Regions from separate parts of the Paenibacillus sp. J31R122 genome, predicted to be linked through region 2. Evidence: a T-box and tRNA genes for the amino acid it is inferred to sense, from the RefSeq annotation. Region 2 holds a T-box; the other holds one or more tRNA genes.
What was found. A T-box is a leader RNA that pairs with one kind of tRNA and senses whether it is charged. The one in region 2 lies ahead of metG (methionine--tRNA ligase), so its partner is inferred to be a tRNA-Met.
Positions count from the first base shown of each region.

Region 1: it encodes a tRNA-Met, which carries the amino acid that the T-box ahead of metG (methionine--tRNA ligase) is inferred to sense. The anticodon was not compared.

Region 1 covers NZ_JBWDNM010000001.1:724,948-741,443, reverse strand. The annotation lists gene AC0YN7_RS02910 (type 2 periplasmic-binding domain-containing protein) at 1-60, opposite strand, end outside; gene AC0YN7_RS02905 (response regulator transcription factor) at 270-1,880, opposite strand; gene AC0YN7_RS02900 (sensor histidine kinase) at 1,886-3,610, opposite strand; gene AC0YN7_RS02895 (phytanoyl-CoA dioxygenase family protein) at 4,082-5,005, shown strand; gene AC0YN7_RS02890 (AraC family transcriptional regulator) at 5,060-5,905, opposite strand; gene AC0YN7_RS02885 (hypothetical protein) at 6,295-6,585, opposite strand; gene AC0YN7_RS02880 (phytanoyl-CoA dioxygenase family protein) at 7,168-8,154, opposite strand; gene AC0YN7_RS02875 (helix-turn-helix domain-containing protein) at 8,430-9,242, shown strand; tRNA gene AC0YN7_RS02870 (tRNA-Val) at 9,988-10,063, opposite strand; gene AC0YN7_RS02865 (S-layer homology domain-containing protein) at 10,198-11,154, shown strand; gene AC0YN7_RS02860 (uracil-DNA glycosylase) at 11,221-11,907, opposite strand; gene rnhA (ribonuclease H) at 11,920-12,573, opposite strand; gene AC0YN7_RS02850 (hypothetical protein) at 12,617-13,225, opposite strand; tRNA gene AC0YN7_RS02845 (tRNA-Leu) at 13,267-13,352, opposite strand; tRNA gene AC0YN7_RS02840 (tRNA-Ile) at 13,373-13,449, opposite strand; tRNA gene AC0YN7_RS02835 (tRNA-Met) at 13,487-13,563, opposite strand; gene AC0YN7_RS02830 (hypothetical protein) at 13,674-13,841, opposite strand; gene AC0YN7_RS02825 (ABC transporter substrate-binding protein) at 14,060-15,562, opposite strand; gene AC0YN7_RS02820 (ABC transporter ATP-binding protein) at 15,568-16,443, opposite strand; gene AC0YN7_RS02815 (ABC transporter permease) at 16,449-16,496, opposite strand, start outside.
Region 2 covers NZ_JBWDNM010000007.1:88,720-105,215, forward strand. The annotation lists gene glgA (glycogen synthase GlgA) at 1-321, shown strand, start outside; gene AC0YN7_RS13165 (glycoside hydrolase family 15 protein) at 303-2,270, shown strand; gene AC0YN7_RS13170 (prenyltransferase/squalene oxidase repeat-containing protein) at 2,351-4,219, opposite strand; gene AC0YN7_RS13175 (spore germination protein GerPE) at 4,403-4,831, opposite strand; gene AC0YN7_RS13180 (spore gernimation protein GerPD) at 4,818-5,027, opposite strand; gene gerPC (spore germination protein GerPC) at 5,078-5,737, opposite strand; gene AC0YN7_RS13190 (spore germination protein GerPB) at 5,780-5,983, opposite strand; gene AC0YN7_RS13195 (spore germination protein) at 5,980-6,207, opposite strand; gene AC0YN7_RS13200 (Hsp20/alpha crystallin family protein) at 6,321-6,794, shown strand; gene AC0YN7_RS13205 (hypothetical protein) at 6,946-7,146, shown strand; gene AC0YN7_RS13210 (hypothetical protein) at 7,182-7,406, shown strand; gene AC0YN7_RS13215 (Fur family transcriptional regulator) at 7,481-7,918, shown strand; gene yidD (membrane protein insertion efficiency factor YidD) at 7,918-8,160, shown strand; T-box leader at 8,220-8,505, shown strand; gene metG (methionine--tRNA ligase) at 8,706-10,697, shown strand; gene AC0YN7_RS13230 (metal ABC transporter solute-binding protein, Zn/Mn family) at 11,056-12,066, shown strand; gene AC0YN7_RS13235 (metal ABC transporter ATP-binding protein) at 12,127-12,951, shown strand; gene AC0YN7_RS13240 (metal ABC transporter permease) at 12,935-13,744, shown strand; gene AC0YN7_RS13245 (cytochrome c biogenesis CcdA family protein) at 13,766-14,479, shown strand; gene mntR (transcriptional regulator MntR) at 14,599-15,021, shown strand; gene AC0YN7_RS13255 (hypothetical protein) at 15,109-15,426, opposite strand; gene AC0YN7_RS13260 (DUF1385 domain-containing protein) at 15,453-16,421, opposite strand.

The DNA of each region.
Region 1 (16,496 bases), on a different contig from region 2:
GGATAAGATCAACAACGATAAGAGCAGCACGGCCAAACTTAGGCTGAAAACCTTTCTCATTGAATTGCCTCCTTCTTCATTTGAAAGCGCTTTATACGCAACTTCATTTTATTATGTAATCGATTTCAAAAACATTTCCTCTGTTAACCTTTTCTTGCTCTTTTTTAACTTAATTTGCACTTTTAAGGAGATTACGTCCTTATAAAATAAATAGGAAGACTACAAAGGTTTGACCTCCCAGCCTTCCTAAAACAGCTTTTACACATCTTCTATAGAAGAGCGGTCTGATAATCTTTAGGGCTCATACCAGTTTCACGTTTGAAAGTCCTATTGAAATGCGCAACGCTCAAGTATCCGACATTTTCTGCAACCTCATAAACCCTCATATTAGATTCCCTAAGAAGCTTTTTAGCCTCTTCGATTCTTAGCCTAGTCATGTATTCTGTAATATTCATACCTTCATCTTCTTTGAACAACCTGCTCAAGTAATTAGGATGTACATATAATTTTGCTGCAATACCAGACAAAGAAATATCACTACGCACGTTCTCCAAAATAAACCTTTTCACTTCTTCAACGAGATGATGCGTTTTCCCTTTCTCTTGACTTAATGCATATCCGATGTATTTTTCAGTAATTTTCCTGTACCAGACCTTCTGCTTATACAGCGAGTTCAAGCTTTTAAAGTTGGAGAAAAACATTTCATCCTCCTCATCAGCCCATTTCGACAGATGGATACCCCTCTTGTTCGAGTCCTGTATGATTGCATTGGCCACCGTGAAATAAATCTCCAATAAATGCTCATAGGGTGTTTTCTCATTCTGTTCCAACTCCACAAAGATCTCATCGATACGCTGTAGACATTTATCCTTCTGTAAAGTTTCGAGCAATAGCGAAAACGTACAGTTTGTAGACAGCGCTAAATGTCTGAAGTCATCAAGCTGGAGTAGGGGGGCGTCCGATCCAAGAATAACACCCGAATGAAAGCTCAAATTCCGATGCATAAGACTTACTATTTTATTGTAAGATTTATTAAGATCATTGATGTGAACCAATTCCCCGTAAAATATAGATACTACACACCCTGATGACCGCCTTACTGAAAGCTGGAATATCTCCGCCGATCCTTGCACATATTGGTGCAGATCTTCAAGTTGCTGTCCATCTTCCATTTGTATGAAAACCACCAGATTCCCTTCGGGATCCATAAACATCAACCCTTGTTCATCCTTTATTAGAATCTTCCAAACAAGGTTCTGAACAACAACCTCGCTCATTCCTTCTAGATCATATTGTGGCTCGGTCTCATCCATACGAATCAATATTAGGAAGGCTTGGCAATCCTTTTTGTAAAGTGGCATTCCTGCTATCCGTTGTTCATTGTCTTCATAAGCATCCATACGTCCTTGAACAATCCATGCATTCAGATACCTGTCTTGCAACAAAGGTATCGTTTCTTTTAACTGCTTCTCAGCCTTTATCAGTTTTTCTAATTCACTTAATTCCTTCTCTATTTCATCTATCGCTTTTTTTACAGCTTCAATTATTTCATCATCGGATGCAGGCTTCAGAATATAACCATGGACACCAAGATCAAGAGCCTTTTGAGCATATTCAAATTCATTATAACCTGACATAAATATCACTTTCGCCTTAGGCCACTGTCTTCTGATAATGGATGCCAGTTCCAAACCATTTGTTTCCGGCATGCGAATGTCCGATATGACGATATCAATCCTGTTTTTCCTTAATATCTCTACGGCCTGGGCACCGTCATAAGCCTTAAACTTTTCTCCTATATCTAGGTCGTTCCAATCAACATCATAAGCTAATCCATTAACAACGGCACTTTCATCGTCCACGATTAAAAGGTTATACATACATGCTATTCCTCCTCGGGAATGATGAATACTACCCTAGTACCCTGGGTTACTCTTTGTTCAAGTTTCAAATCTGCTTTTTCTCCAAATTTTAACTTGAGACGCCAATATATATTGTTTAGCCCAATGCTGTCGCTTTCCTGATTTGCTTTATTTAAGTTATTATTGATTTCTTCAAGCCTCTCAGGCTCAATGCCTACTCCGTCATCCTCAATTATAATGACGATTTTGTCCCCCTGTTTAGCTGCCTTTGTCCAAATACTTATGGGGGCCTGTACCTTTTCTATACCATGAATCAGTGCATTCTCTATCACCGGTTGGATTAACAATCTAGGTATCCATATATCTAGAACCTCCGACTGAATTTCCTCGGTATAATTGATCTTACTAGGGTAACGTAGATCCTGGATCTGGATGTAGCTCCCAATGTTCTCCATTTCTTCCCTTAGTGTGGTAGTATCCTTGTCCACCCTTGTGGTAAACCTAAAATACCTTCCGAGATACAAGGACATTTTCGATACCCCGTTAAGGTTTTCAGCCCCAGCCATTCTATAAATAAAATTCAGACAATTATATAAAAAATGAGGGTTGATCTGCGATTGGAGCAACTTCAATTTTGATTTCTGGACATTGATCCGTTCTTCATAAACTTCATGGATCAGAGAATCAATCTTAATCACCATCCGGTTGAACTGTATATGCATAAATCCCAATTCATCCTGCTTATTCTCGGGTATACGTACTTTAAAGTTCCCCATACTTACCATCAGCATGCCTTTCACCAGTTGCCGAATGGGCTGGATGATATTCTTATAGGAATAAAACGTAAAGAATAATGCTAAACCTAAAGACATGATCAGGATTATAATAATCCAGAGGCGGATCTGCAGAATGGGCTGAATAATTTGCGATACCGGTATATACATACCTAAAGATAGACCGTCACGATTTAACTTGTTTAGCGAAACGATATATTTTTCTCGCCCTTGTGAATAGGTGAACTGACCGTCCGTTTTTTCTAATTTCAATATGGCTGCCTTCAAATCATCCATATTTACGTTATGATGACTGTTGGGCTCTATACTGCGTCCCTTCAAATCAATTAGGAAACTGGTTCCACCTCCCTGAATATCTAAATTTCCAAGGAATTTCCTTACCTGTGAGACCTCAATATCAATTGTGATGACAATATTTCTTGTAGATCGGTCATAGGCGGCGGTTTGCATGAAGGACAGCACGTCAGAATTACCATCGGAGAGTTTCTTAAATCTCCAGATCCCCATATAATCGGATCCATTGTCGTATAGATTAATCTCATCCTCATTCTTAATTTCATCCATACCCTTTTTAGAGGAAAAGGCACGTTCCTTATTTCTGAGATAAATAGATATATTGCTATCGAGTTCATTAGTAGCGGAGAAAAACTTTAATTGGTTCAAGAGTGTGACATAATCCCACAGAATTCCTGTATTGTTCGGCGATTGGTTAAGCGCACTCAAATCTTTATCCGTTGAGAATACATTGGCTAGTGTTTCGAACTTTTTTAAATTATCATCTAATTGTCTGGAAAGTAGTCGAAGCGAATTGTCGTATGAGCGGAAAACTTCATTCTGTGTAATTCTCATAGCGGTATAATTAACCATGAGACTGATGATTGTGATTGGTATTATTACTACAAGGAAACTACCAAAAAGGCTTCTTGCAATCGATGATTTCCAGAGTGCTTTCATCACGCACCAACCTTACTATGTTAATGTGAACAAAATGACATTCCACAAGATGAATTTCCCTGGAATACCTACGCTTGAACCGATATCGTTCATCCTCTGTCATCATACAAATGAAAGAAAATCGGACCCGAATCTCCCATATCGCGATAAATCTACTTACCAAACCCCAAGTACCGAAACCGATTGTCCAGCCCAAAGTTCTATCTTTCTTTTTTAAACTCTTCCCTTTATTGATCATTTCATTACTTACCCAAAGTATAGCGGTTCCCCCTTATGAAAACTTGTCTACATAAGGGTGTTAAATTGCAAAATTGTTCACTCTCTGGTCATCTCCCCCCCCTCCCCGAATTCACTAACCGCGAATGAACAAGATTGCAACTATATGCAAAGTTTCGGGAAAGTATTGCTTCTTACGGCTGTGCTACCATAATGGTGAAATCATTCATTCACCGATAAAGGAGCAGTGGTTATATGTTGACTCAACAGCAAATCAACGATTTTCACAAAAACGGATATTTGGTCATGAAGGGGCTATTCACGGGCAAGGAGCTGGAGCTGATGCAAAAGGCGGCCGACGAAGCACAGACACAAGGCGTGGCACTCAAAGGCTCAGATCACCGCTATTACAAAAATAAAGACGGCAGCGAAACGTACTGGCGGTCCGAGAATATGTGGCAGCGTGACGATATATTCCAAGCTGTGACCGTCAAGCAAGAGCTCCTGGAAAATATCGGACAGATCATCGGGCATTCCTTCTATCCGTGGAACGACTCACTCGTCGTCAAGTTGGCTAATTCCGGTGCCCCTGTCCACTGGCATCAGGATCCCCCATACGGTGCGAAATCCCGCGAGACGACGTTCGGCATTCCAAACTTCACGACCGATATCTATTTAAACCATTCGGGTCCGGATAACGGCTCCGTCTGGGCGATACACGGACTGCATCTCGTTGGTCACGTCGATTTGAAGAAGGTATCCGAGGAAGAGCTTTACACCAAATGCGGTGCGGTACCGCTCGAAATGGAAGCTGGTGACGTCCTGTTTCACTGCCTATCCACGCCGCACGGCTCCGCCTTTAACCATTCTGATAAACAGAGACGTATTTTCTACATTCACTATATCAATGAAGAGGTCTACCAGGATGGCTACGCTCCTGAAGCATGGGGGAAGGAGGGCTGGGACGAAGACCGCAGGAATCTGATTCAGAGCATGCTGCAGAAGAGAGCGGCAATGGGTTTTGACACTCCGGACCTGAACGGCAGCATACAGCTCGGTGAGCAGGGGTTCAAATTTGTTGGCGCGCCAACAACGCCGCCAAGATATTGGGATACTCTGCAAGCGGAAATGTCCGCTCAACAACGAGAGAACCTTAAGGTCGTCCGTACGAACAGGTAGCTGCCGAAAAAGCGCTTCATCCCGAAAAAGGAATGAGGCGCTTTCTTATTTGGGCTACATCGCTCGCTTCGTCCGGTTGCGGTAGTCCCGTGGAGAAATGCCCTGGAATTGCTTGAAATGCTTGTTGAAGTAATGAATCGAATGATAACCACAGTCGAAGGTGATATCCGTAATCGACCGATCCGTCGTCTTAAGCAAGTACATCGCGATCTGCATCCTCATCCGATGAATGAACTGATTTGGCGTTACTCCGACCGTCTGTTTGAACTTGGTATATAAATACGTCTTCCCCTTGCCGCACATCTCGATTAAATCATGTACGTCGATGTCCTCCGTGATATGCTTCAATATATGCTCCACGACAGATATTACTCCCATATCAACGTCAACATCCGGGTTTTCCGGGTTTGAAGACATCTCCAACGTATAGCGGTAAATTTGAAGTAAAATATCAATGAAATGCATGAACTGTTTCGATTCCCAGCCCGGCAACCGTCGTTCTTGCTCTTCGTACGCCGCCAAAGCGGCGACATGGATATTGCGCGCATACGCAGTCGAAGCGAGAATATACGGAGAAACGGCTTGGGTGTAGAACGGATACAGCAGCTTATACCCGTACGGAATCATTCTCACGATCGAAGGAGAGAATAACACCATAATCCAATTGATCGGCTCATCGGATTTCTTAGCCAAATTATAATGAGGCTCGTAAGGACGGAAGATGAAGACGTCCCCGGATTCGCCGGAGTACGACCGGTTCAGCAATCTGAACTCGGCGTTATTTTCCAATAGAACATTGATTTCCAACAGATCGTGCATGTGCAACTCATGCTCGGTCTCCTCATCGATTCGCCATTCGACAATTAATTCCTCTTCCAGCTTTAAATCTTGATAGAACATATCGATTCTCCTCTTCCTTGCAGTAGAGATTATCCTAGCCTATTATAAACTTAAGTTGGCGTCATAATGCTGATAATAGGTTTAGACTTCATCAATTAGTCCTTTGAACCGTCCTTTCAATAATCTACCACATATTGTGTTAGCTAAGCCATGAATAACCTTGATCGTATTATTATTCTAAACTGCAGATATTTGAAAAAAAGGCAACCGATCACCCGGCTGCCTTTCCAAAAGAAAGAGCTCCGTCTATCCATACTACTGACTTTTTCTGCAACTACGAGATTTAATTTTCATGGGAGTTGAACATAACCAAGTTTACTACCGCCTTTGTAACTTATCTTTTACTGTTAAAAACCTTCCGAAAAATAACCACATCTACTCATTAATCGTTAACTGAGCTTGTGCTCATAGATAAACTTGCCAGCCTTGATGAAGCCGCGAACAACTTGCCACTCGATACTTCCATTTTTTTCTTCCCATATGAATAGGAACATGTGATCATTCGTTATCTCTTCGCGCATCGGCGTCAGATTGCCTGTTTCCTTGTCCGTCAAAAGCAATTCGATTGTAGTAATTCTGTCATCGGTTACATTGCCATAAAATTTATTCATCACGAGGGAATCGTGAGTGGAATTTCCTGACCAGCTATAGGAGACGGTTCTGTTTCTATCAATTTTCACGCCTCCAACACCATCGTCTGGAACCTATCCTCCCCATTGATCCTTATCGAAAGTTCAATCAACATCGCAATATCAGCGACTAGACTGGAACATATTATATTCAATAAAACGGCAATCGGATCAATTCCTTGATATAGAGAAATGACAAGAAAATGTTCCGATAAAACTAAGCATCCGTCTATAGATGGCAATTTAATGGACTATTTTCTTGTTACACAAACAATTGCAGCTTTTTTCGCGAGAATGTAGGCACTATTGTGTCTTTTGACGACAATGTAGGCACATTTGTGCATTTTCTTAAGACGCAAATGTCCCTACATTAAAAATAAAAAGTCTGTTATATCAAGATTTTTTAATCATTTTTATGGTGGTACTTGTGTGTCCTTAGACAACTTTGACGGATGACAAGAATGTGTACCAATTACCATTAAGAACTTACGTTCCTCTTCTCTTATTTAATATAATAAATAAATCATATTACAAAACAAAAGGTTGATATTCAACGAAGAAGATCAACCTTTTGTTTACGATATCTAGCAACTTTCTCCGAAAATCTTGCTATTTCATGCACACGAACCTGAATTAGTCCTCGTGATCAGAATTTATAGTCATCACTGGCATCAATTTGTCCCCCATGCCCATCATTCGTCGTGATTGTCCATCATCACTATGATCGCTAAGCTCAACTTCTGTACCAAACTTCGGTGAAGCAAAAGGCATATGAGAACTTCCCCGCCCTAAGATATGGAGATAGTTTGCAGAATCCCCTTCAAATGGTTCCCCATGATTCCAGGGTATCCACGAACGTGCATTACAATAATGTCCGACAAAAGACTTGCGGAACCTATCTGTTGTCTTGTTCGGATGTGACCGATGAAGCAAGTGTGAATCGAAGAAAAGGACATCCCCTGGCTGCATTCTTATCGGAATCGGAGGATCATATTTCCCAGCGATTTTTGATAAGGTGTTTACTTCATCATCGAGGTGGCTCGCATTTTGAATAGGATTAAGATCCGCAAAAGCATCTCTCGAGTGAAGGGATACAGATGTTAAATCAGGAGGATAAATTGGCTCATTGTTTGAACCTGGAACGACCCACAAACAGCCATTCTCTTCATCTACAACGTCAAGCGCTACCCATGCACCAACCAAAGTATCTGGGTTTGTTGGAATATAGAAGGAATCCTGGTGCCAGCCTTGACCTCCACGACCTGGTGGGTTGAAGAATAGCATACTCTGTAACGCAACAACATCCGGGCCAATCAATGCCTCTATAACATCAAGCAATTGCGTATGGAGAAGTGCCCATTCAATAGTTGGATCAATACGATGAAGCATATGCTCCCGGGTCAAATCTTGAATCTGTTGATCGATCGCCACACTGCTTTCAGAACCTGGAGCTTTTTTTTCAAAGCCTTCAATTGTATGTTTGCCCTCATACATATCTATCATGAGCTTGGCGATTCTCTGCCAATCATCACTGGCCAATAAACCTGGAATTAAAATATACCCGTTCTTTTGGTAATGTACATACTGTTCAACACTGACTAGATAGCGATCTCTACTCATAGAAATTCCTCCCTAAATGCATGTCCTTCAAATGGATGTTGCAATCGATTTTAGTGAATTTTCTCGCTTCCAGAGGCTTTCTTTATTGATTAACCAACCTCCATTTCTATGTAATCTATTTTATACCAGTGAGAGGTGAACCAGGAATGCACAAATCCTTTAATATGTATCTGAATTTGACATCTTCATTCACATTCTTCTTGTTTCATGGTAAATTTAGAGTTCAGTTATTATCTGTGAATGAAATAAAGAAATCAAACGAAAAGAGGTAGGGTATGGTAATTAATGATGAGTCGCTGTCACACTTGAATGTTACGAATACAGAGATCGGTACGATCATTTATCCTCCTGGAGGCACTTGCGGACCTCGTATCAAAAAGCATTACCAGCTAGTATTCCTACATTCGGGAGAGATACAAGTATTTATTGACCAAGTATCATTTAAAATAAAAGAAGGTCATGTCTTTCTTCTAGAACCAAATCACCATGAATATTTTGAATTCTCTAAGAACCAAGAAACTTGGCATCAATGGATCGAAATTCATGTAGATCAATTGCATTTGGATACCCGATTGAGGACTCTTCCATTACAGATTCCAATATCCGATGAAATGAATCAACTTATGAATTTATTATTAAATCTCCATCTGAAGGAACTCCACTCTGAAAATTCTTTGATCTGTAGGCTTAGCCTGTCAGCATTTGAGTTATTCATGATAGAATCTAGCATTCAGCTTCCCGCTTTTCAGCGGAACCCAATTGTAAGCGCAGCCAAGATTCTTATCCAATTACATTATACAGAGGATCTGACCGTAGCCTTACTAGCAAAAAAAGCCTTCGTTTCACCTGAATATTTAAATCGCTTATTCCAAAAAGAAACAGGTATGCCAGTATCAACCTTCATATGGAATTTCCGGGTTAAGAAAGGCATCTCATTACTGCAAAATACAGGCCTTCCTATTAGAGAAATAGCAGACCGATGCGGCTTTAAAACGGCAAATCATTTTGCACGCCAAGTAAAGGAAATGTCAAACTCCACACCATCAGAAGTGCGCAAAAGGTCCTGGACGGCTGGACGCGACATATAGGAGTATGATAAGTCATCACTTATTCTAGTTCAAATAATACCTACAACATGTATTTTCAATTTTTTTCAGCATTTCAACTCTCATACTTGTCCCATTCCTCAGTAATCGATGACAGCCAACTGATGACCTTCCAGCATGGCTACCGTACAGTAGAATAGATTGTCAGTAATCCGGCTTCACCATGGACATAGTAGGCCTGCTGCTGACGCGCCAGACTCTTATTGAGCTTCACGTTTCCAATGACGTCCCAATTTAAACCCTCTGTAAAGAAGATTTTCGCTGATGTTAGGCCCTTCATATAGTTCTGTACAGCAGCGACTATAAACGATAGAAAATACCGCACTCTATTTTTAGAGTTCTATTAATACACAGCGGCAAGTCAATGTGCTCTTCCAATCATGTACCGTCCCATAAGCCTGGGCCGAAATACGGAACTAAATACTAAAACAACACCAATGACTATTGTTTTATCAAGTAGTTGCTTGCTTGCAATCCAAAGCCTTTACTTGGCTAATAAGCGATTATAATGGAATGTGCTGGACATTAGCGGCAATAGTATAGATGTTAGAATAAAAAGCCGACCTATGTGCATTTGTTTATCCATTGAAGCAGAGCTTTGCATTCAAATTCATTAAAATAAACATTTTTACATCATATTTACATCAACGCTCTTTCATCCAATATTGCTTATAAAAATAAAAACAAAAAAAGCCTTGCTGGACAAGGCTTTACGAGTTATAAGTTATGGTGATCTGAACAGGGTTCGAACCTGTGACCTCCACCCTGTCAAGATGGCGCTCTCCCAGCTGAGCTATCAGATCATATTAGCGACAAGTAATAATATATCAGGATTCAAAACTTAAGTCAATAGTAATTTTTTCAAAATGTTAAGCAACAATATGACAGTGAGTTGCGTCAAATAAGTGCTGCAGCAAATTAAAGAAGAGGTGATCGTATGAAGAAGCGACCGTTATTAATTATGACTTTAGTAGCCATGATGCTTTTGACGCTTGGACAAACCGTGTGGGCATTTAAAGACGTAAACAACGATCCAAATGCACAAAAAATTGCTGAACTAAAAAAGCTAGGTATAATTAACGGCAATACAAAGAATGATACATTTGATCCACAAGGAAAACTAACCTACGCGGCTGGCATTTCCATGATCGTACGCGGATTGGACATCAACATTGACCATATTCGCTTCGTTAAAGCACCAAAAGCAAGCGACTCTTTCCCTAACATTAAGGATGATGCTTGGTATTCCGATGCCTTCATTATTGCTAGCTTAAACGGACTTGAAATTCCTAAAACAGTAAAAGCTAGCGACAAAATGACGCGCGAGCAGTTTGCTCACCACTTATTTAAAGCCATGATGAAGAAAGGCGACTATGCCTTTACTGAAATCTTCATGCTGATAGAAGACGAGGGTGAAATCAATAAAGAGTATATGGACAGTATTCAAAAACTGCTCATCAGCAAAATTGTCACGTTAGATAGCTCGAACAAGTTTTATCCGAAGCAAGCCATTACACGCAGCGAAGCAGCTGGATGGCTTTATGACGGCATCAAATTTGTAAAGGAGACCACTCCTATTCCTGAATTACCTGAGCAACCAGCCCTTGATTTAAAACTATCTGTTACCTCTGTAAACGCTGATGTGAACAAAGTAACCATCAGCACGCAAGTTGCACATCCTGGTTATGGTATTCGTATCGCCTCTATAGGTTTCGAAGGTGATAAAGCCATTATCTATGTAGAAACGACACTGCCTGATCCAGATAAAATGTACCCTCAAGTCATTACAGACGTTCAAGTATCTACTTATGTAGATGCTAAATTAAAACCAGTGCTTCCAGAATCAATGGAACCAAGTAATTCAGGATCCAGCACAGGCATCATTGCGGAATAGAGAACTAAGGCTTCTCCACTTATCTGATTATTTAATCAGATAGAGGAGAAGCCTTTTTTCTTCCTGTCAGTGCACCTCTAGCTCTGAAATCGTCCAGTCTACAGCAGCTCTACCAACACTCTCAAGATAGGTATTCGCTCGAGAGAATGGTTTGCTGCCAAAGAAGCCCTTTCTAGCCGCAAACGGGCTCGGATGCGGCGAAGCGATAATATGATGCTTATCCACATCAATGTTCGCCGCCTTCGCTTGAGCATGCTTACCCCACAGTATAAACACGACAGGCTCGTTACGCTCGTTTAATGAGGATATAATCCGATCCGTAAATTGCTCCCAACCAATCCCTTGATGTGAGTTAGGAGCCCCCTCCTCAACCGTCAGCACCGTATTAAGCAATAGCACCCCTTGCTTTGCCCATGAATGTAACGATCCATGCTCTGGAATTGAACAGCCTATGTCATCATGCAGTTCTTTATAAATATTTTTTAGTGATGGAGGAATTCGAACTCCGGGCTGCACAGAGAAACTTAATCCATGTGCTTGTCCAGAACCGTGATACGGGTCTTGACCTAAAATAACAACGCGCGTTTCTTCATAGGGCGTGTAATTTAGAGCGCTAAATATGTCCGAAATTTCGGGATAAATGACAGCTTCCTTCGATCGCTCTACTAGAAAAGCCTCTATCTTCTTGAAATATGGTAGGTTGAGCTCATCTTGTAAAATGCGTGACCAATCGTTATCGAAATGAATAGACAAAAAAATCCCCTCCTATTTCCTGCCGAAATCCGCTCTAATTTCCCCCCACTCTTCTGTATTCCACTTCAATATTTTATTATCATACTTATTATTGTGAAGCCAATCCGTTGCCCAGTCCGTCAAAGCCCAAATCTTCGCGGTCGACGCGTCGCGCGGCAATGTCGAGGCCGTCTTCTTATTGCGAATCCAACTGAGCGCAGTTCTAGAGTCACTATATATCGTTTGAGTGGAGCCCTTTTTCTTCAAATAATCGAGTGCATGCACAACTGCAATAAACTCGCCTAAATTATTCGTTCCATTTGGAATCGGTCCCACGTAGAACAAAAGGTCACCCGTCTGCGTATCAACCCCTTTGAACTCCACAGGCCCAGGATTACCTCTCGTCCCTACATCGACTGAGATGCTATTATAATCGATTGTTTGTTCGCTTACTATAGATTTCTGCTTCTTTCCTTCAGTGTATGGCTTAGCCTTACCAGAGGCCTTCTCTTGTCCCCAGTAGCCCTTCCAGCCTTCCTTAAAAGCAACAGCCGCTTGCTGAGCTGATTCAAATGATTTGAATTTTGCTCCGGTAAATCCGTTCACCTGCTCCTGGCACTCTTTCCACGTTGTATAAATACCAGGTCTGTTGCCGACCCATACGACATAATGCTTACTTGCTGCCATTTACACGACTCACTCCTTCGTAACTGTATATTTTGATATCTATTTATTTTAACGCTACATTTTTATCAAACCAATTATAAAAATAATCATGAATAAACTGACCAACTATACTGTATGGAGCTAATTCTTCCTCAACAAACTGATCCTTACCCCTAATACTAAAATATAACCAAAGAGCCACAGCCTCTGAAAATTGCTCTGAGCTGTATTCTACACCATTCCGCAGGTCAGCGATATATTGCATGCAATCGTCCATCGCTACTTCACCCTCACTATTAAATTCTTTTAGTTTTATTTTAAAATAAGTATAGAGCAATAGGAAATTTTTATTTCCTGATAGAACAGTACTAAAGAGTGCAGTTGAAACAGACGCAGACATAATTAGCAACTTCCATCGCTCACCATTCTCAACAATTGTAGGATCGTTCTTAAATCTCTCCAGCAATTCGTTATGTAAAGAGTCCTTTAATGCAAAAACTTGCGCATAAAGCTTGCGTGAGCTGTCCTTTAACTGGGCATCAAACTTATCGTCTCTTATCAAATAATCCGTCCCCTTCCGTTCTTTATTATAACGCATATGTCTTGAAAGAAAAAAAACCCTATTTCTTAACTTGTAATTAGCAAGTCGAGAAAAGGGATTCTTTTCTTTCATATGTACTTCTTAAAACTTGGTACTGCTAGATTGTTCAGGTATGCCGAGGACGGGAATCGAACCCGTACGGTGGTCACCCACCGCAGGATTTTAAGTCCTGTGCGTCTGCCAGTTCCGCCACCCCGGCATGGAGATAAGCTTTACAAATGGTGGGCCCTGAGGGACTCGAACCCCCGACCAATCGGTTATGAGCCGACCGCTCTAACCAACTGAGCTAAGGGCCCTCGAAAACGTATATTTCAACGTAGTCATCGAAAGGGTTGGTTGCGGGGGCAGGATTTGAACCTGCGGCCTTCGGGTTATGAGCCCGACGAGCTACCGGGCTGCTCCACCCCGCGACGTGTTTCCATTTGATTTGAAGCTTATTGAATTGGCGACAAGAATTACTATACTATATTCGACCGTTTTAAGTCAAGCATTTTTATAAATTAATTTAAAAACAATTTTTTCATGGAATAAATCGTACACCGTATCGTCCTTTTCTCGATCGAAATACCTCAACTTCATTTGGACATTCGTACCCGTATATCCAATAATCATTTTCCATACGTTTGACAAGGCACCCGGCTTGAAACTTCGTTTCATATAGTCGGACCCAATACACCCATCTTAACATCGAACCCCTCCTGATGCATATGCACTCCAGTATTTTTCGCCGATTGATCTTAACTTATTGTCATTAGAATGCCCAAATTCGGATAAATCAAGCAAAAGAATTCGAACATAATCTGCCTTTACTTCGTTACTCCTAAGTGATTGAAAAGATCAATAAACAAACAGAAGAGCGACCCAACGACATTTAAGTCATTGGGTCGCTCTTTGACATTTAAAAGTTTATCTCATCATTGGACTAATGACGCCGCCTCCGCCACCTGTCGGATTATTCTTTATCTCTTCAAGGATAGCATTTCCTTTAGTCTCCCATTCAGCAAGTGCCTCTTTTGCAGTCTTTGTTCCCTTCAGCACTTCAGCGAATAACTCATAGGCAGGCTGCTGAGCATTCCAAATTCCTGGTTTTTCATTGAAAATTCTATCCGCGTTCGAATTAGTTGGTGGCAGTGGCTTTAGAGTAGTGAAAGCGTCCATATTGTATTGCAGTCCGCCAATTGGCTTCAGAAACTCTTTGCGAGCAACCATCTCATACAAACTTCTTGATTTCAGCTTAGCCCACTCTTTACTGTTCGAGTATTTAATAAATTCCCAGGCATCCTTCGAGTTCTGTGCATTAGCATTAATTCCCATTAGTTGATTTAGGCCAATACTTCCTCCCGTGGTAGGATCACTTGGGTTTGTAGGCACCGTAACGACATCCCAATCAACTGGTACAAAATCTTTTATTTTCGAAGCGTTGTCCGAAGCTTTCTTAAGCTCATTAATATAGTAATATTCACCTATTGTCATGGCAACTTTACCTCTAATGAACAAATCACCGTAGAATGGATCGTTGCCATCCGTTTCGCTTCTCTTCTCGTTTATTAAATTAAAGTATTCTTGATTTGGTACAATATTATCTTTATGAAGCGAGGAAACACTGTTCCATACTGATTCCCACTGATCGCTGTTCACAAGCATTTTCTCGCCTTTGTCATCCCATGTCTTCAACTGCAGAGCTTGGCCGTAGACTTGAGTGTCGTTAAATCCGTCAGACTGCCAGCGATTAAATGAGAAGCCAAACTGACGGTCTACCCCTTCTCCTTTAGCCACTTGACGAGCTTTGTTAAGCACGTCATCCCATGACATTTTGTCGGTTGGAGGCTCGATACCCGCATCTAAGAACATCTTTTTATTATAAAAGAGTGCGGATGAAGTAAAGGTAGGAGTTAAAGCATAAATGTTGTTATCTCCCGCTGCTTTGATTCCGTCGATTACAGTCGGAACATAATCGGTCAAATCAAATTTATCCTGTTGAATGAGTGGGTCTAGCTGCTGCAATAAATTGTCTTGTGTCATTCTACGCAGCATATTGTAATCCAGTACAACCACGTCAACTGGGTTTTGGCCCGTCAGCATTTCTTTCATTTTTTCATACGGGTCTGGTTGTTTTTCCTGTTTTTCTGGATCAGTTTGTTGATACCGTTGATCATCATAACTGATGGCTCCAACAATTTCAAATTGTACGTTTGGATGTGTCATTTCAAACATATCAGTATATTGTTGACGGAAATAAGGCTCATTCTCCGCTCCGCCATACAATACGCCAATTCTCAGCACGCTTGTCTCCGCTGACTTGTTCGAGCCGCCGCTACATGCTGCAAGTAAGCCCACAGACAATGCTAGTGTTAAGCTAAGAGCTGCAAATTTGCGAATACGTAAACCAGGAAACCATTTGTTATTCATTCGATTTAACCCCCCAGTGATTTAGGCGGAGTAATAACTATCCGCTCTCCGTCAAACTCCATTGTCGCTTTGTCTTTAATATTCAATGCAGATAAATATTCTTTAGGCACCTGCAAACGTCCGACTTTATCGATGACGACAAAAGCCTCGTGCACCGACTGTAGTCCACTCACAGTTGGAATTTCAACCTCGCCTATTTTTGGATTACGTTTAATAAACTCAGTGCTTGTAAGTCCATCACGAATGGCAACAACTCGATCTACTTTGCTTGCAAGCGTCAAATCATGTGTAACAATTACAATCGTTATTCCGATTTCTTTATTAAGCCTTCGGAATATGCCCATGATTAAATCGGAGGTCGCTGTATCTACAGACCCTGTCGGCTCATCCGCGAGCAGAAGCTTCGGTCGGTTGGACAATGAGATCGCAATAGCAACCCTCTGCTGCTCACCCCCAGAGAGCTGATGCAGCTTGTTATGCATGCGCTCCTTCAGCCCAACCCACTCCAGCAGCTGCTTCGCATACGCTCGATCAACCTTACCAGATAGCATCATCGGCATTTCTACGTTTTCCAATGCTGACAAATACGGCAGTAGGTTACGCGCATTATTTTGCCATATGAAACCTACTGTTTCGCGCTTGTACTCCACAAGCTCCTCTTCTGTAATCTTCAGCAAATCCCATTGACCGACCCGCACCTGTCCAGCAGAGGGCCGATCAAGACCACCTAACGTATTCAGAAGTGTCGATTTACCGCTGCCGCTATTCCCTATAATGGCCATTAGCTCGCCAGCATTCACCTTCAAATTAAGGCCCTGAAGCGCTACGACTTCAAGATCATCCGTTTTGTAAATTTTCACTAGTCCTTCGCATTCGATCATAGCCGTTAACGCTCCTCTCCCATTTTGACCGCTTGATGCACTCTTAGCCTGCG
Region 2 (16,496 bases):
AGTCAGCTTCTAGCGCTGCGGTATCGTTCAGTTCCGATCGTTCGTGAGACCGGAGGTCTTAAGGACACCGTGCAGTCGTACAACGAATATACAGGCGAAGGCAACGGCTTTAGCTTCACCAATTACAATGCGCATGAATATTTGTATACAGTCCAGAGAGCGTTAGCTGTATACCGGAACGAAGAAGCATGGAAACAAATTGTGATGAACGGATCCAAAGAAGATTACAGTTGGAATCGTTCCGCAAAAGCCTATCTCTCGGTGTATTCTCAACTTCTGCCGGATCGAAAGGAGAAACAGCCATGGCCCGTCATCTTGTAATCGGCAACGGCAAAATGCTTCTGAATTTAGATCAGCATTGTTATATCCGAGATATCTATTATCCCTATGTTGGTCAATTGAACCATGTAGGAGGTCATTATTGTCGTCTAGGCGTGTGGGTAGAAGGTGTCTTTTCATGGCTTGATGACCCGGCATGGAGATTTGATCTCGATTATATCGAGGATTCATTGGTAACGAATATAACGGCTACTCACGACGGTCTAGGTATTGAGCTTCACATGAATGACGGTATCCATCAGCGGGAATGCATCTATATTAAAAGCGTCGCGATTAGGAACAAAGGTTATGAGCAAAAAGAAGTAAGGCTGTTTTTCCATCAGGACCTAATGATTGACGGCTCAGAGGTTGGAGATACAGCGGTATATTATCCTGAGAATCATACGCTGTATCATTATAAACGGTCTAATTACTTTATGTTTAATGGTTTCTCTGATGAAGGCGGCATGATGCAGTATTCGACAGGGATTAAGAGATTTCAATCTGCTGAAGGGACATGGCGTGATGCAGAGGACGGGGTACTTATGGGTAATTCAATTGCTCAAGGCTCCGTGGACAGCACGATCAGCTTTCGTACGATTATCCCAGCTGGCAAGGAAAAGACTATTTACTATTGGATGTCAATCGGCAAAAACTTAGAAGAAGTGAAAGAATTGAATCAATATGTGCACGAGAATCATCCGGAGAAGCTTCTTAGTCGCGTGGTCGTTTACTGGAAGCACTGGCTGCGCAGAGCGGAGACGGACTTAGGCGATTTGCCGCATGATGTGGTGAAAATGTTCAAGCAAAGTCTTCTGCTTGTACGAACTCAAGTTGATGAGCGCGGTGCGATACTGGCAGCGAATGATACAGATATTTTGCAATATAATCGCGATCATTACAGCTATATGTGGCCGCGCGATGGTGCGCTAATTGCGGATGCCATGTCGATGGCTGGTTATCAGAGCGTAATTGCGCCTTTCTTCCAGTTCTGTGCTCAAGCCCTCTCGCCGGAAGGATATCTCTATCACAAGTACAATCCGGATGGAACAGTAGGTTCTAGCTGGCACCCATATATTGTACAAGGAAGTAGAAGACTGCCTATTCAGGAGGATGAAACGGCGCTAGTTCTGTTCGCGTTATGGAAGGATTATTCGCGCAATCAGGTAATAGAGCTTCCGCAGTCCTTGTACAGCAACTTAATTCGCAAAGCTGCAACCTTTCTCAGCTCATACATGGAGCATTCCCTTTCGCTGCCAAAACCCAGCTACGACCTCTGGGAGGAGCGTTACGGGATTTGGACGTATACGGCTGCTTCAGTCTATGGCGGTCTAATGGCAGCATCTTACTTCACTGAATTATTTGGTGATTACGAGCGAAGCGATCATTACAAAAATACAGCAGAAGCGATTAAGCACGGTATCATTACTCACTTGTGGGACGAAGACTCGGGTCGATTCGCACGAGGTCTTATCCAGAAAGACAATCGTTGGGTCAAGGATATGACGCTTGAAAGCAGCGTGTTCGGTGTTCTTGAGTTTGGCGTGCTTCCTGTCGATGACTATCGTGTTATACAGACCATGCTTTCTATTAAGGAAGGCTTGCAAATTAAAACCGATATCGGGGGCATCGCGCGTTACACGAACGATTATTACTTCCAGCAATCCGGAGACATCGATAAAATTCCCGGTAATCCATGGATCATTTGTACCCTATGGGTCGCTAATTTCGAGATCGATTCAGCGAAAACCTTGGAAGAGCTGGAAGGACCTCGTCGCACTTTGCAATGGGTTTCTGACCATGCGCTGCAAAGCGGTTTACTACCTGAGCAGCTTAATCCTTACGATGGTACGCCGATGTCAGTAGCGCCGCTTACCTGGTCGCATGCTACGGTCGTACACAGTGTAAGCAAGTATGCGGAGAAGTATAAGCAGCTTAGAGACAACTGCTAGTCGATTGGTTTTGATAGTAAGTATTCATAACAAAAGAAACAGCCTGGAAATGGTTGTTTCTTTTTTTTTGGATGTCATATTTAATTGCCGTATTTCTTCACAGCATCGGCCAAAGTAAGCATCGGCCAAATGTAGTTATTGCTTGGATAATGTACATATACACTGCCAGGCAGGCCGGCTCCTGTGGGATAAGTATAAGTCCAATCTCTCCTGTCAAGTGCTTGCAGCAGTGCGTCTACGCCTTTTTCTAGCGCAGAAATTGGCTTCGAGTGTACTGCGATCAGCGCATCAAGCGCCCATGCGGTCTGAGAGGGTGTGCTGTAGTGAAGAGGGACGTATCGTTTCACTTGATCGCTGAGACAAGATTCTCCCCAACCCCCATCCTCGTTTTGAATATCGAGCAGCCAATTGACCGCCTTCACGATCGCTGGATGGTCTTCGGCCACTCCGACAGCTATCATTCCTTGAACGGCTGCACCTGTTCCATGAATGTAAGAAATTCCCCAGCGTCCATACCAGCTCCCATCTTTAGTCTGCTGAGATAGTATCCACTGCACACATTCATCAATCCATCGGTGTGCGATGGTCATTTCGAGTTCATTTCCTAGAAAGTTTAATACTCGCCCGGTTAGATCGACTGTCGAAGGGTCTGTCGCAATATCTGCCGCTCCTTCAAATGTGAAAAAGCTTGCAGGCAGCTGCTTTCCTTTGCGTTCAAATGCAGGCCATCCTCCGTCATCATTGCGCAATGACAACACCCAGTTCAATCCTCTTTGCCAGTCCGCATAGGAGCTGTCGGAGTGTGATACGTAAGGTTTTATTGCTCGCAGAGCGGACGCGCTGCAATCGACGTCGGGATATATCGTATTCACATCGGAAAAACCCCAGCCTCCTGGAGGCGTGTTTGGATTTCGAATGGCCCAGTCTCCTGAACGATTTTGCTGCTTCGACATTAAATAGCCCCCAGCGCGTTCCAAAGCAGGACTCTGAGGAGAAACCCCTGACTCACTTAGCGCATAACTGAGCATGCCTGTATCCCAAATTTCGGATGAAGCAATCTGAATATGGAACCTATCACTGCAAAGGAGCGAGCGAACACCAAGTACTAAACGATTAATGACAGAGGAGTTGTTATCATAGTTTAATGCTAGCAGCGCTAGTATCATGAGCATTGTTGCCGTAGTATAAGTAAGTAAAGTACCGTTAGGTTCGATTCTCTCGAAAAGGAACGTTTCTGCTTGCTCTACTGCAGAGGGAGAGTTTAAAGGGAGAAGGCTGTTCAATGGCAAAGAACCAATAATTTCACTAAGAGCGGAAATCCATGTCGTGTCATTCGTGAACGTATGAGTACTGCCAAGGAACAGATCAGATAGATCGGGCATCGATTGAGTTCGAAGTTTGAATGATTTGTTTGACATGATAAGGATTGGAATAAGATGTACGCGCGCGTGACCGGAGAGAGAGAACAGATCCAGGCCAATACCTAGATTTGAAAAAAACGCTTCTAATGGTATACGCAGTAAATAGGGCCATTCTGCCTGTCCTGTTGCGGAAAACAATACTTGCGTAAATAGGTTGCGTATTTCGGATAAGCCGCCTTTGTCTTTTATAAATTGCTTAGCTAGCAGTATTCGCGGATCAGACGCCGCATAATATCCGGCATACAAGAGTGCGAAGCAAGCCTCAGAAGTAGCCTCAAGGTTTCCATCCATTTCATCAGGGTATATTTTCCAAGAACCATTTGGCTGTTGTTTAGAAGCAATGCGGGAAGCGAGCATATGAATGAACGATTCATCTGTTCGGCCAAGCAGTCTTAAAATAATGATGAAATAGCTATCGGTCATCGTCCCAGAATCCAAGCACATTCGCCATGCTCCGTCAGGTGACTGCTGCCGCTCTAAGTCAGCAGTCAAACGTTCGATTTGTTCGTGGATCCGTTTCATATCCATAAGCAGCGTCCATCCTTTGCTTCAGTAGTTGCTTCATGTATATGCTGAATAGGGGATTGAAAGTCGGAGATATAGCTTGTCCCGGTATAATGAACTCAAAAAAATGAGTTTTGTTGTTTTTTTTCTAGATGATCGTGTCAATTGTGAGGAAATATCGAGGAGGGAGGGGGACATGATAGTCCCCTAACAACCGATAGTTGGAGTTGGTTGAGGCTTCGGATATTGCCGAATATGCTTAATACGAGAATCAGCATGATAACATTTGCCGTTGCCTGCTAGAATGCTTGCTGAAGAACCAGCTGCAGTGACATGAATTGATCCGACGATAATTCTTGGATCGCATAAGGTGCGGATCATTCGAACGACCTCACCTTCTCCGACATTCATTTTTGTCAATTCGGGAAGATCAAGAGAGAACATTCGATAGGATTCAAAAAAAACTTCGCCTGCGGTTGCATGACTCTCTTGACGCTGAACGGCTAAAGCTCGCAGTTTGGCATTCGTTTCATAACGGTCACCGATCTGTAAAATTCCAGACTGAGCTAAGCTTATTACGTAAATAGAACCTATACTCGCCGTACGAACACAGATTGTCATGTTACGTTTCCTCAACTACAACACTCTCGTCCTCGGGCAGTGGAAACGGCGCTAAAGGACCGATAATGACAGATTCAGGGGGTGTATCAAACATCGAGTATAAATTAACGCAATCGGTGTCTCCAACCTGCAGCATCGAGGCGCTTGATACGCCGAGTATGTCAATCTGTCCAACAGATAATGAGTGGTTAACGACGTGGAAATGGAACATTAGCTGCACTCCTCAGAAAAAGTTGTAACTCTTCAATAGCGGGGCATTGCTTATTGCTGATTACCGTTTTGCAGCTGTCGCATATAAGCAAGTAAAGCTGAATCGGTATCTCTGGTTGTTTTGTTAAGTACAAAATCAACTAACTCTTCGCCTTCATGTGAAACTTGTTGATCATTTGGGTCATTGGTTCGCTGCATATAATATTGAATACGCGAAGGCACTTGCTTGCGGATATCCTCGATAACGATGCGGCGATGATAGGGGTCTAAAGGAATGCCAAGCTCCTTCTCATAGGTAAGCAGCTTCTGCGGAGCCCGCATATCTAAATACTGATTCATTTTGGCATGAATATCATTGTAAGGGCCGGATGCTGGTGTTATGGCCGGACTGGCGATAGGGTATGCTTGCTGCGTTGGTAAAGATAACTGCTCGATGTTATCTGGAAAAGAGTCACCCCCGCCGGCCCCAGCACCAGGTGCAGTCATTCCGATATTGAGCGTGCCGTCAAGTTTTTCTACTTTTAATTGGTCAAAACTATATTCAATTTTATCTATGTGATAAGTAGGGCGATTTTCAAATTGCTTCAGCTTATCGCACAATACAGAAACTTGATTTTGTAAATTGTCAATTTGTTCTTGCTGTGATGTCACTTTCTGCTGTATTTCAAGCGACCAGGCTTGCCACGGCGATAAGGGTGCTGGCTGCTGCATAATGGCATTCCTCCTTCTACGGTTATACGACTATTGTTCTGACTATGTCGGATTTGGAAGAGGTACGAAGGAAAGCGGATTTTCTACTCCAAGCTGTGGGGCAGGACCTTGGAACCCGCCTGTATTATAGAGCTGAGATAACGAACGGATTGAACCAGCGCTGCCGACTTGAAGGACGGAGCTATTGGCCACACTGTCTACGCGGAGCACGTGAATGGTTATTTGCTGATGAATGGTCCAACTCATAGCACACTTGCTTCATTTACCGCGTTATCTTGCAAATCCGGATCAAGCGTATTTGTAGCGCTGACAGCGCTATTAGAGTTTGTTAAGCTTCCCGTTAAGAATGAACCAGATCCCGCGTACGTCTTAGAGTTGCTGGATGGTGAGACCTCTAGAGCATCACCGAATTGGACGATTGAGCCGGAGCCAATGCTAATAATTTTGACAAAACCGACGACAGCTGGCATAAGCATCCCCCTTTATTTTGATGAGTACATGATGATTGAATGCGTAAGTATTACTTGTTACATCTTATGCGGCATTCGCCTAGAGGTTCCGCGGATAGAAGTAGCCCAAATGAATGCAGGCGCATATACTGGCAGGAGTGCTGGAAGGCGGGTGTTTACTTGTGGCATCAAAATGGGATGATCTGGAACGGTGGATGGAGAGGCAACAGCTGCCAAAGGGGTTTGAGCTGCTGCGAGAGCCGAATTGGGTGGAACAATATGTGCGCAAAATGATGACCAAGGCCTTACCGGAAGCTGCGGGTGCAATGATCGGCTCAGGTTCTGCGAGCTTTACGGAGACTCGCCATTTTGTCCATGTGAAAATAAATTTACCGGACGGCTTTGAGCGGGAGCAATTGAAATTATTTGTGCGTGAGGACCAACTACGACTAGAGGGGCTACCCGATGGGAAGACAGAAACGATCAAGCTTCCTAAGTTGGTTAAGCCGCGAGTTTGTCAAACCCTTATCAAGGATGATGTGTTAAAGGTCAAGCTGAAAAAAAGACCGCCACTTCGTTCCTATCATGAAGCGATCATTAGATGGTAGAGGCGGTTCTTGGGTTAAGAAGGGTGCGTATCTGACGATATGTACTCTCTTTTGTCACGAAATTGACTGTTCTTGCAACTGGCTAATGCGTCTATAATCCTTTATAATGTCTATTGACGTGTACATATTGCAAAAAAAGGGAGTGTATGAGGTGTCGTTAGTCGATGTAAGCAGCGTGTCTGCTTCGTTATTCATACTAGGTGCCATTTTTATTTTAGTTATTTTCGGTTTGCTCAGCTTTGGTATTTTGCGGATGTTTCAGCAACGGTTTCGCGCAGGCTGGTTTTGTTTCGGAGCTGCGGTTATTAGTTTTGTCGCTTTCATGCTTATATTAAACAAGTGGTTTTTATAGTAAATTTGTAGTCGAATAAGACCGGGGGAATTAGCTTGATCTGGACGCTCATGTGGTTTTTATTTAATATAGGATTTGTTGTTTCGATTATTATCTTCCTGTTTATACATCGTTCTTATTCGGTAGCGAAGGGCAAATTGAATAATGCAGAGCACATTTCGCGTTTAAATCGCAGGCGGAAGCTAGTTGGTTTGTTATCCATCATCATGTTCGCGGCGATGGCGGCTAGCTTTGTTATCAATATGAAAGTAAATGGCTAGTAAGCTCTCATTGACGAGAGCTTTTTTTTTCGTCATTATGGAGATAGAAACTTTTAGGCTCGGGGGTTAGACAATTGCATACGATGGAAGACATTATACGACGGTTGGCTAGTCAAGGACTAAGAATAACAGATCAACGAAAGACGCTGGCCAAGCTATTTTCGGAAACTACGGGATATTTAGCTCCAAAAGAGGTTTACGAGTATATGGGTAGATCATATACAGGACTAAGCTTTGATACGGTATATCGTAATTTGCGAGTGATGGAAGAGCTTGGTGTGCTCGAACAGGTTATCTTCGAGGAGGGCGGCAAGTTCAAGCTGCACTGCAAAGAGAATGATCATCACCATCATATGATTTGCTTGCAATGCGGTCGCACTTATCCGATTACATTTTGCCCGATGGAGCAGACCGTTGTTCCAGAGGAATTCCGTGTTGTGAAACATAAATTCGAGGTGTTCGGATACTGCAAGGAGTGCGTGCAGGATGAACCGGCTACAAGTCAGCCGTAATGGATAAAAAGCTTGTAATACGACGGGTTTTGCAGTCACCGATCCATTTTTATAGAAAAGTAATATCGCCGCTTAAACCGCCCACTTGTCGTTTTTATCCGACATGCTCGATGTACGCGCTTGAAGCAATTGAGATGCATGGGGCGGCAAGAGGTTCCTGGCTCGCGGCTAAGCGGATTGCTCGTTGCCATCCTTTTAACCCCGGGGGGTTTGATCCAGTTCCCCCGATTAAAGACAGCTAGGCGCTTATTAGCTTGACAACTAGGGCGTTGTTTCGGTATATTTTGTCATAGATACATCCATATATCTGATGAACGGATAAGTACAATGGAATGCCCTTAGCAGAGAGCCGGTAAAGTTGCTGAAATCCGGCAAGGGATACGATTGGAAAATGGTCCGGGAGGATTCACTTTCAAGCTTAGTGTTTTTACGACTGAGTAAGGGAGCGACGCAGCGCTGCGTTAACGGCGACTGCCGCCAATAAGGGCGGCACACGAAGCTTTCATGGCTCGTTCGGATAATATCTTTGCGAATGTCATGATAGAAATTTGGGTGGTACCGCGTGAGTATTAGCTCTCGTCCCATGATGGACGGGAGTTTTTTGCGTTTTTTTATATATAAGAATTTATAGGTTTTTACCTATAAATGTGCTTATATATTTCAACGAAACGAATGCTTTTCCCGTAAAAAATGGTCGGAGACAGCCGTTTACGATTGAGTTTTGCGGGTGACGACTTATACTATCGAAATGTGTTTTGCTTCACTAAACTTTGGGAGGTCTTTTGGGATGACAAAAAAAGATACGTTTTATATTACAACACCGATCTATTATCCAAGCGATAAGCTGCATATTGGTCATGCTTATACGACAGTTGCCGGCGATGCGATGGCTCGCTATAAGAGACTTCGCGGCTACGATGTATGGTACTTGACCGGTACGGATGAGCATGGACAAAAAATTGAACGTAAGGCGAAGGAGAAGGATCTAACACCGCAGCAATTCGTTGACGATATCGTCGTCGGAATTAAAGAGCTGTGGGCGAAGCTTGAAATATCTAATGATGATTTCATTCGTACGACAGAAGAGCGACACAAGCTGTCTGTTGAGCGAATTTTTGATCAGCTTTTGAAGCAGGATGACATTTATAAGGGTGAATATGAGGGCTGGTATTGTACGCCTTGTGAGTCGTTTTTCTTGGAGCGTCAGCTGGAAAACGGTAATTGTCCAGACTGCGGCCGTCCGGTTGAGCTCGTTAAAGAAGAAAGCTATTTCTTCCGCATGAGCAAGTACGCGGATCGATTGCTGAAGCATTATGAGGACAATGCGGGATTCATACAACCTGAATCACGTAAAAATGAGATGATCAATAATTTCATTAAGCCAGGTCTGGAGGATCTTGCAGTCTCACGTACGACATTCGATTGGGGAATTAAAGTGCCTGGTGATCCTAAGCATGTCATATATGTATGGATCGATGCATTGTCAAACTATATTACGGCACTCGGCTACGGCAAAGATGGTTCTGATGAGAAATACCGCAATTTCTGGCCGGCTGATGTCCATTTGGTTGGTAAAGAGATAGTACGCTTCCATACGATCTATTGGCCTATTATGCTGATGGCGTTGGACTTGCCTCTACCGAAGAAGGTGTTCGCGCACGGCTGGCTGTTAATGAAAGATGGCAAGATGTCGAAGTCTAAAGGCAATGTCGTTGATCCGGTTATGCTGATTGACCGTTACGGGCTGGATGCACTTCGTTATTACTTGTTGAGAGAAGTACCGTTTGGAGCAGATGGTACGTTCACGCCGGAAAATTTTGTAGAGCGCATTAACTTTGATTTAGCTAATGATCTTGGCAATTTGCTGAATCGTACAGTTGCGATGATCGATAAATATTTTGACGGTGTTATTCCAGCATTTGCAGGCTCGGTTACGGCATTCGATGAGTCTTTGCAGACACTTGCGGGAGAAACCATTATCCAAGTAGAAGCTTCTATGGAGCGGATGGAGTTCTCCGTAGCTTTGGCTTCATTATGGCAGCTTGTTAGCCGTACGAATAAATATATTGATGAAACTCAGCCTTGGACACTTGCTAAGGATGAATCAAAGCGCGGAGAGCTTGCGTCAGTTATGTACCATTTGGCAGAGTCACTCCGTATCATTTCTATTGCTTTGCAGCCGTTCTTGACGCACGCGCCTCGCGAAATGTGGAAGCAGCTTGGTTTAGAGCAAGGCGAACTGACAGCTTGGGAGAGTATGAAGCAGTTTGGACGGTTAGCTGAGGGTACTAAAGTGAGCAAGGGCTTGCCTTTGTTCCCGCGCCTGGAAACAGCAGACGAGGTTGCTTTTATTGCCGCTGAAATGAGCGGAGGTGCGCAGCCTCAGATAACGGAGGCTGCGAGTACAGAGAATAACTCAACCAGTGCGGCTAAACAGCCCGAGCCGGAAAGTAAAGAAGAGATTGCGATAGACGACTTTGCTAAGGTAGAGCTTAGAGTGGCGCAGGTTATAGCAGCAGAGCCGGTAAATAAGGCAGATAAACTGCTTAAGCTGCAGCTTGATCTTGGATATGAGCAGCGACAAGTTGTATCCGGTATTGCGAAGTTTTATACGCCAGAACAAATGGTTGGACGCAAGGTGATTTGCGTAACGAATCTGAAGCCTGTTAAGCTGCGCGGTGAATGGTCACAAGGAATGATTCTGGCAGCGTCGCACGGAGACCAGCTAACGCTTGCAACTGTGCCAGAAGAGATGCCGAATGGTGCTATCGTGAAATAGCAGAGTAACTACGGCAACAGTAGTAGCTGCTAGCGGGAAAGCAGTTTAAAGGTGCAAATTAACAAGAAAATGAGCTGTAAGCACTTAATGGTGCTTACAGCTTTTTTTTAATAATACTATGGCTAGCTGCAACAAATGGGATGGACTTTCAAAAGTGAATAGCAAATGACACCTCCATCATTTGTACCTTTTTTTGCTGGGATAGGTCATATTTCAAACTTCTTAGTCCATACTTATGAATACATTCAAATTAGAATAATTGTTTATATTGACAGCCCATAACTCGCATCGTATAATACAAAGCGTAATCATAACGATTACGAACAAGACTAGTAAGAAGAAATGGAGAGTATACCAAATGAGAGGTTCAAGCCAGACCTTCCGTTTTTCAGCGCTTAGTTTGCTCATAGCAGCAACTCTAATTTTCACAGCCGCATGCGGAAATAATACTACTAATAATGTTAAAGACCCAGCTGAATCTAATGTAAGCAATGATGTCGATAGTCCGGCAAAGAAGCAACAGCTAAGCGTTGTGACTAGCTTTTATCCCTTATATTATTTGGCTTCAGAAATTGGCGGGGATCATGTGAAGGTCGTTAATTTAGTAGCTTCCGGTGTTGAACCACATGATTGGACACCAAAGAGTCGTGATTTGGACACAGCTTCGAAGGCTCAATTGTTTCTCTATCATGGAGCAGGACTAGAGGGATGGGTTGATGGCTTCCTTAAAGGCTTGTCTAAGGATAGCGAGGTGGTTACGAAAGAAATTAGCGATGGCATTCCACTGATTACCGGGACAGAAGAAGAGCATGCCGAAGAAGAAAGCCATGAGCATGAACATGAAGTAGGGGTGGATCCCCACACATGGGTTAGTCCTAAATCTGCACTCATATTAGCTGAAAATGTGAAAAAAAGCTTAATAGAGGCTGATGCAGCCAACCAAGCGGTATACGAGAAAAACTATAATGCACTTAAGTTGAAGCTGGAAGCAATAGATTCTGATTACACGACTAAGCTTGCTCAGACAAAGCGTAAAGACATTGTCGTCTCTCACCATGCTTTCGGTTATTTAGCAAGAGACTACGGGTTAAACCAGATTGCAATCATGGGCCTTAATCCAGATGCGGAGCCTCGCGGTCAGGACTTATTAAAAATCACGAAGTTTGTTAAGAAGAATGATGTAAAATATATCTTCTTTGAAGAGCTCGTATCGGATCAGCTTGCAAAGACATTGGCTGACGAGGCCGATGTCGATACAATGGTTCTGAACCCGCTTGAAGGATTGACACCGGATCAGGAGAAAGCAGGAGAAACCTACCTTACACTAATGGAACGAAACTTGCAAAATCTGCTGCAAGCATTACAATAGAGACAAAAGGCGTGAATACGGAGCTGGTCTCAGCTCCGTATTGCTGTGAGGAGAAAGAATATGCAACAACCAAATAAAATACCAAGCGCCGATGTGAGTTGTCACCAAGAGGTTATTTCATTGTCGAATGTCTCATTTTCTTATCAGCAGCAGACCGTTATTTCGGATCTTAGCTTCGCGGTAAAGGAACGTGACTTTATCGGGTTAATCGGTACGAATGGCGCGGGCAAAACAACGCTGCTTCGAATGATCGTTGGATTGCTAAAGCCTACCAGCGGGACAATCCGTTTGTTTGGAGAGCCAGTTGGCAAGTTTAAGCAGTGGGATCGGATAGGCTATGTACCGCAGAAGAACTCCTTTAATCCATTATTTCCAGCTACTGTTCGCGAGGTTGTCTTATCAGGGGTTTTTGGACGGAATAAAATATTTAAAAAAGTGACCCAGGCAGATTATACGAAATGCGAAGATGCGCTTCACGCTATGGGAATTGAGGATTTAAGCGATAAACGTATTGGTCAGCTCTCAGGTGGACAACAACAGCGCGTGTTTCTCGCTAGAGCGCTTATTAATAATCCATCCTTGCTCATATTGGATGAACCAACTGTTGGCATAGATACGGAGACGCAGGATAGCTTTTTCCATATGATTGAGCATATGCATCAGCATCATAACATGACGTTTTTGATGGTTTCTCATGATTTGGATAGAATTCGTTCCTATTTGGGACAACAGCCTGCCGCCGAGAACGGGAAGCTAAAGTTTCACATTAAACATTCTCACGAAACGCAGGATTGCGTGGAAAATAACTTAGCTCACAGTTTAAAAGGGCTAAGGGAGCAAATGGAGAGCAGGAAAGAGGTTGTTTTGATTGGAGATCGTAACTAGTGAATTTTTTCAACGAGCTCTTATCGGCGGACTGCTTATTGGCATAACTGCCCCGCTGATGGGCTTATTTCTTGTGCTGCGAAGGCTGTCTATGATTGGAGACACGTTATCCCATGTATCAATTGCAGGTGTCGCGCTAGGCTTTCTAATTGGCGTATATCCGATTGCAGTAGGTTTTATATTTGCGATTGCAGCATCATTTGCGATAGAGAAGCTCCGCAAAGCGTATAAATCGTACGCGGAGTTGTCGATCGCGATAATAATGTCTGGCGGCGTCGCATTGGCTTCTATTCTTTTTACGATGGGAAAAGGCTTTAATGTCAATGTGAACAGCTATTTATTCGGAAGCATCTATACATTAAACAACACTGACTTGTATGTAATAGGCGTTGTGACCATTATCATTCTGATTGCGATACGTTCCCAGATAAAAGAACTATTCCTGTTAACATTTGATGAGGATGCAGCAGCAGTTAGCGGCTTGCCCGTCAAATTTTATAATGTTATGATTAGCGTGCTTACCGCACTTGTAATTAGCGTATCCATTAAAATTGTAGGTGCTTTGCTTGTGTCAGCATTACTTACGATTCCAGCCGCCTGCAGCTTGGTAGTGGCGCGCAGCTTTCGTCAAAGTATAATTACGGTGATCATTATTGGTGAGCTTGCTGTTGTAGCAGGATTACTCATTGCCGGTATTTGGAACCTAGCGCCTGGTGGTACAATCGTAATGCTACTTATTGCGATTCTTCTTTTGCTGCTTGGCATTCGTCGCGGGGTGGGTACAGGAAATTAATTTGATTTGGGGGGAATGAGTTTGACAGATATTAATATTTGGCTGGCGTTTGGCGCAGGCTTTGCATCATTTATTTCTCCCTGCTGCTTGCCATTATATCCATCATACCTATCGTACATAACGGGTATTTCAGTAACTGATCTAAAGCAAAATCAACCTTCAAGACAAATAAGGATGCGAACCATGTCGCACACCTTGTTTTTTATTTTGGGTTTTTGTACCGTATATTACGCGCTTGGTTACAGCACAAACGTTTTTGCAGAGTTCTTTAGTGAATACAGGGAGCTCATTCGTCAGCTTTCGGCTATTTTGATCATATTAATGGGACTCTTTCTTATTGGGCTGTTTAAACCGCAACTGCTTATGAAGGAACGACGGATGAATCTTATTCCGAAAAAAGCGAACTATATCAGCTCCTTTATTTTTGGGATTGGGTTTTCTGCTGGCTGGACGCCATGCATAGGCCCGGCATTGACCGCGATATTGGGTTTGGCCGCAACCTCACCAGGAACATGGTTTCAATTAACGACTGCGTATGCGTTAGGCTTTGCTATTCCATTTTTTGTGCTAGCCTTTTTCCTAGGAACTGCAAGATGGATTTTAAAATATTCCACGCTTGTTATGAAAATTGGCGGGGGAGTTATGATTGTGATGGGTTTACTTTTGTTTACCGATCAGATGGTCAAAATTACAATCTGGTTGAATGTCATTACGCCTGAATGGCTGAAGTTTTAAGAAAAGAGCGAAAACTTCGTCTATTTACTACGGGTTGCAGTGACCGTAACGAAAAGTGTATGATACATAGAGTAACGCCGAGGAAACTGGGTGAAGAAGTAAGGTTAGGGGGTTCTTCAATGCCGACGCCGAGCATGGAAGACTACTTGGAAAGAATTTATAAGCTCATTGATGAAAAAGGATATGCGCGTGTCTCGGATATAGCGGAAGGACTTGAGGTACATCCTTCATCGGTCACGAAGATGATTCAGAAGCTCGACAAAGATAATTATTTGATTTATGAAAAGTACCGCGGGCTTGTCCTTACAAATAAAGGCAAGAAAATGGGGAAAAGACTTGTTGATCGTCACCAATTGCTAGAGTCCTTTCTGACAACGATTGGTGTTCACGATGATAACATTTATCGCGATGTTGAGGGAATCGAGCATCATCTGAGCTGGGATTCAATTACATGCATTGAGACGCTGGTTGAATACTTCAAGCGTGACGGTCAAAGATTGGACGAGCTGCGAGCAGTGCGAGCGGATATGGAAAGTGAATAATAGATATTGAATCTATCAACAAAGAAAAGGTCTGCCGGCACATTTGCCGGCAGACCTTTTCTTTGTTAATTCATATGAATCTAAATACTAGTGGTATTTCGGTAAATCGTCGTCGTCCTTGCCACCTTCGATCACGCGAAAAGGCGATGTCTTCGAACGAGGCCTTTTTGTTTTACCTTTAGCAGCGGTAAAACGGCTTTGCTTTACCTGCGTTCGGCTTGCATTTGAACGTGCACCACCAAGAAAGGAGGGCGGATACTTGTATAAGAGATAAATCCCTCCCAGCACAATGATTGGAATAAGAAATGTAAGAGGGCTTGAAATAAAGCCGTATACAAGACCAATACACATTAATGCCAAGATCGCGATTGTAATGCCGTTCCATCTGCGTGGCATTTTGCTCATTGCAGCTTCCGCCTTTCCTAATTTCGTTAAGATTTTGACATTTGTTGATCCAGCTCATGCATCCGATTAAAGGAAGCTATCGATACAGCAACTTGATCATCAAGCGGCTCTTTCGTTGTTAGCAGCTGAAGCCATAAACCCGGGTAGCCAAGATAACTAAGCACAGGTGTGTCGCGCAATGCATTAGTCCAGCGAAGTACCTCATATGATAGGCCAAGAACAAGAGGTAACAGCAATATTCGGATGTAGATCCGTTCCCAAATGGAATCCCATGTAAAGATAGGCAATGAGTAGATTATAACTCCTACAATAACAGTAAAAATAATAAAGCTGGAACCGCAGCGGTAGTGAAGTCTGCTATATTTCTGTACATTCTTGACCGTTAATTCTGCTCCCGCTTCGTAGGCGCTAATTACTTTATGCTCTGCGCCATGATATTGAAACAGCCGTTTAATAATCGGCGTCATCGACATAAAGTACAAATAAGCAAGCAGCAATATAATTTTTATTAGTCCTTCTAAAAGATTATGACCGATCTTGTTCTCAAATACCCCTGAGAACAGTAATTCTTCCAAAGCAGCCGGAACTGCTGTAAATATAAGCTTTCCGAAAATAAATGACAATACGCCTGCAACTGCAACGCCAACGATCATACTGAGACTAAAGCCTCCGGACTTTTTCTCTTCCTTTTCCAACGCCTGGGATTCCTTTGTCGAATCCTTGTCCTCGGCTGACTCATCTTCAGCATAGGCTTCCACAGAGAAGTTTAAATGCTGAGAGCCTTTTGCGCTTGATTCAACGATACCAACAACACCGCGAATGAGCGGGATTTTTTTTAAGTGTTGAACCCAGCTCTGAGTGGTGCGGGGCACCTCATAAAATACGATTTCATCATTTTTGCGTCGGACCGCGGTTACGTTAACATGTTTGCCTGCAAACATAACGCCTTCTATAACCGCTTGTCCGCCATATATACTTCGGGAATCTTGCGGCAAGAGCTTTTCACCTTCCTTGAGTGGGGTATCGCCTGAGATAATGCGACGAATGGTCTATAAATTTGTAATTCTATT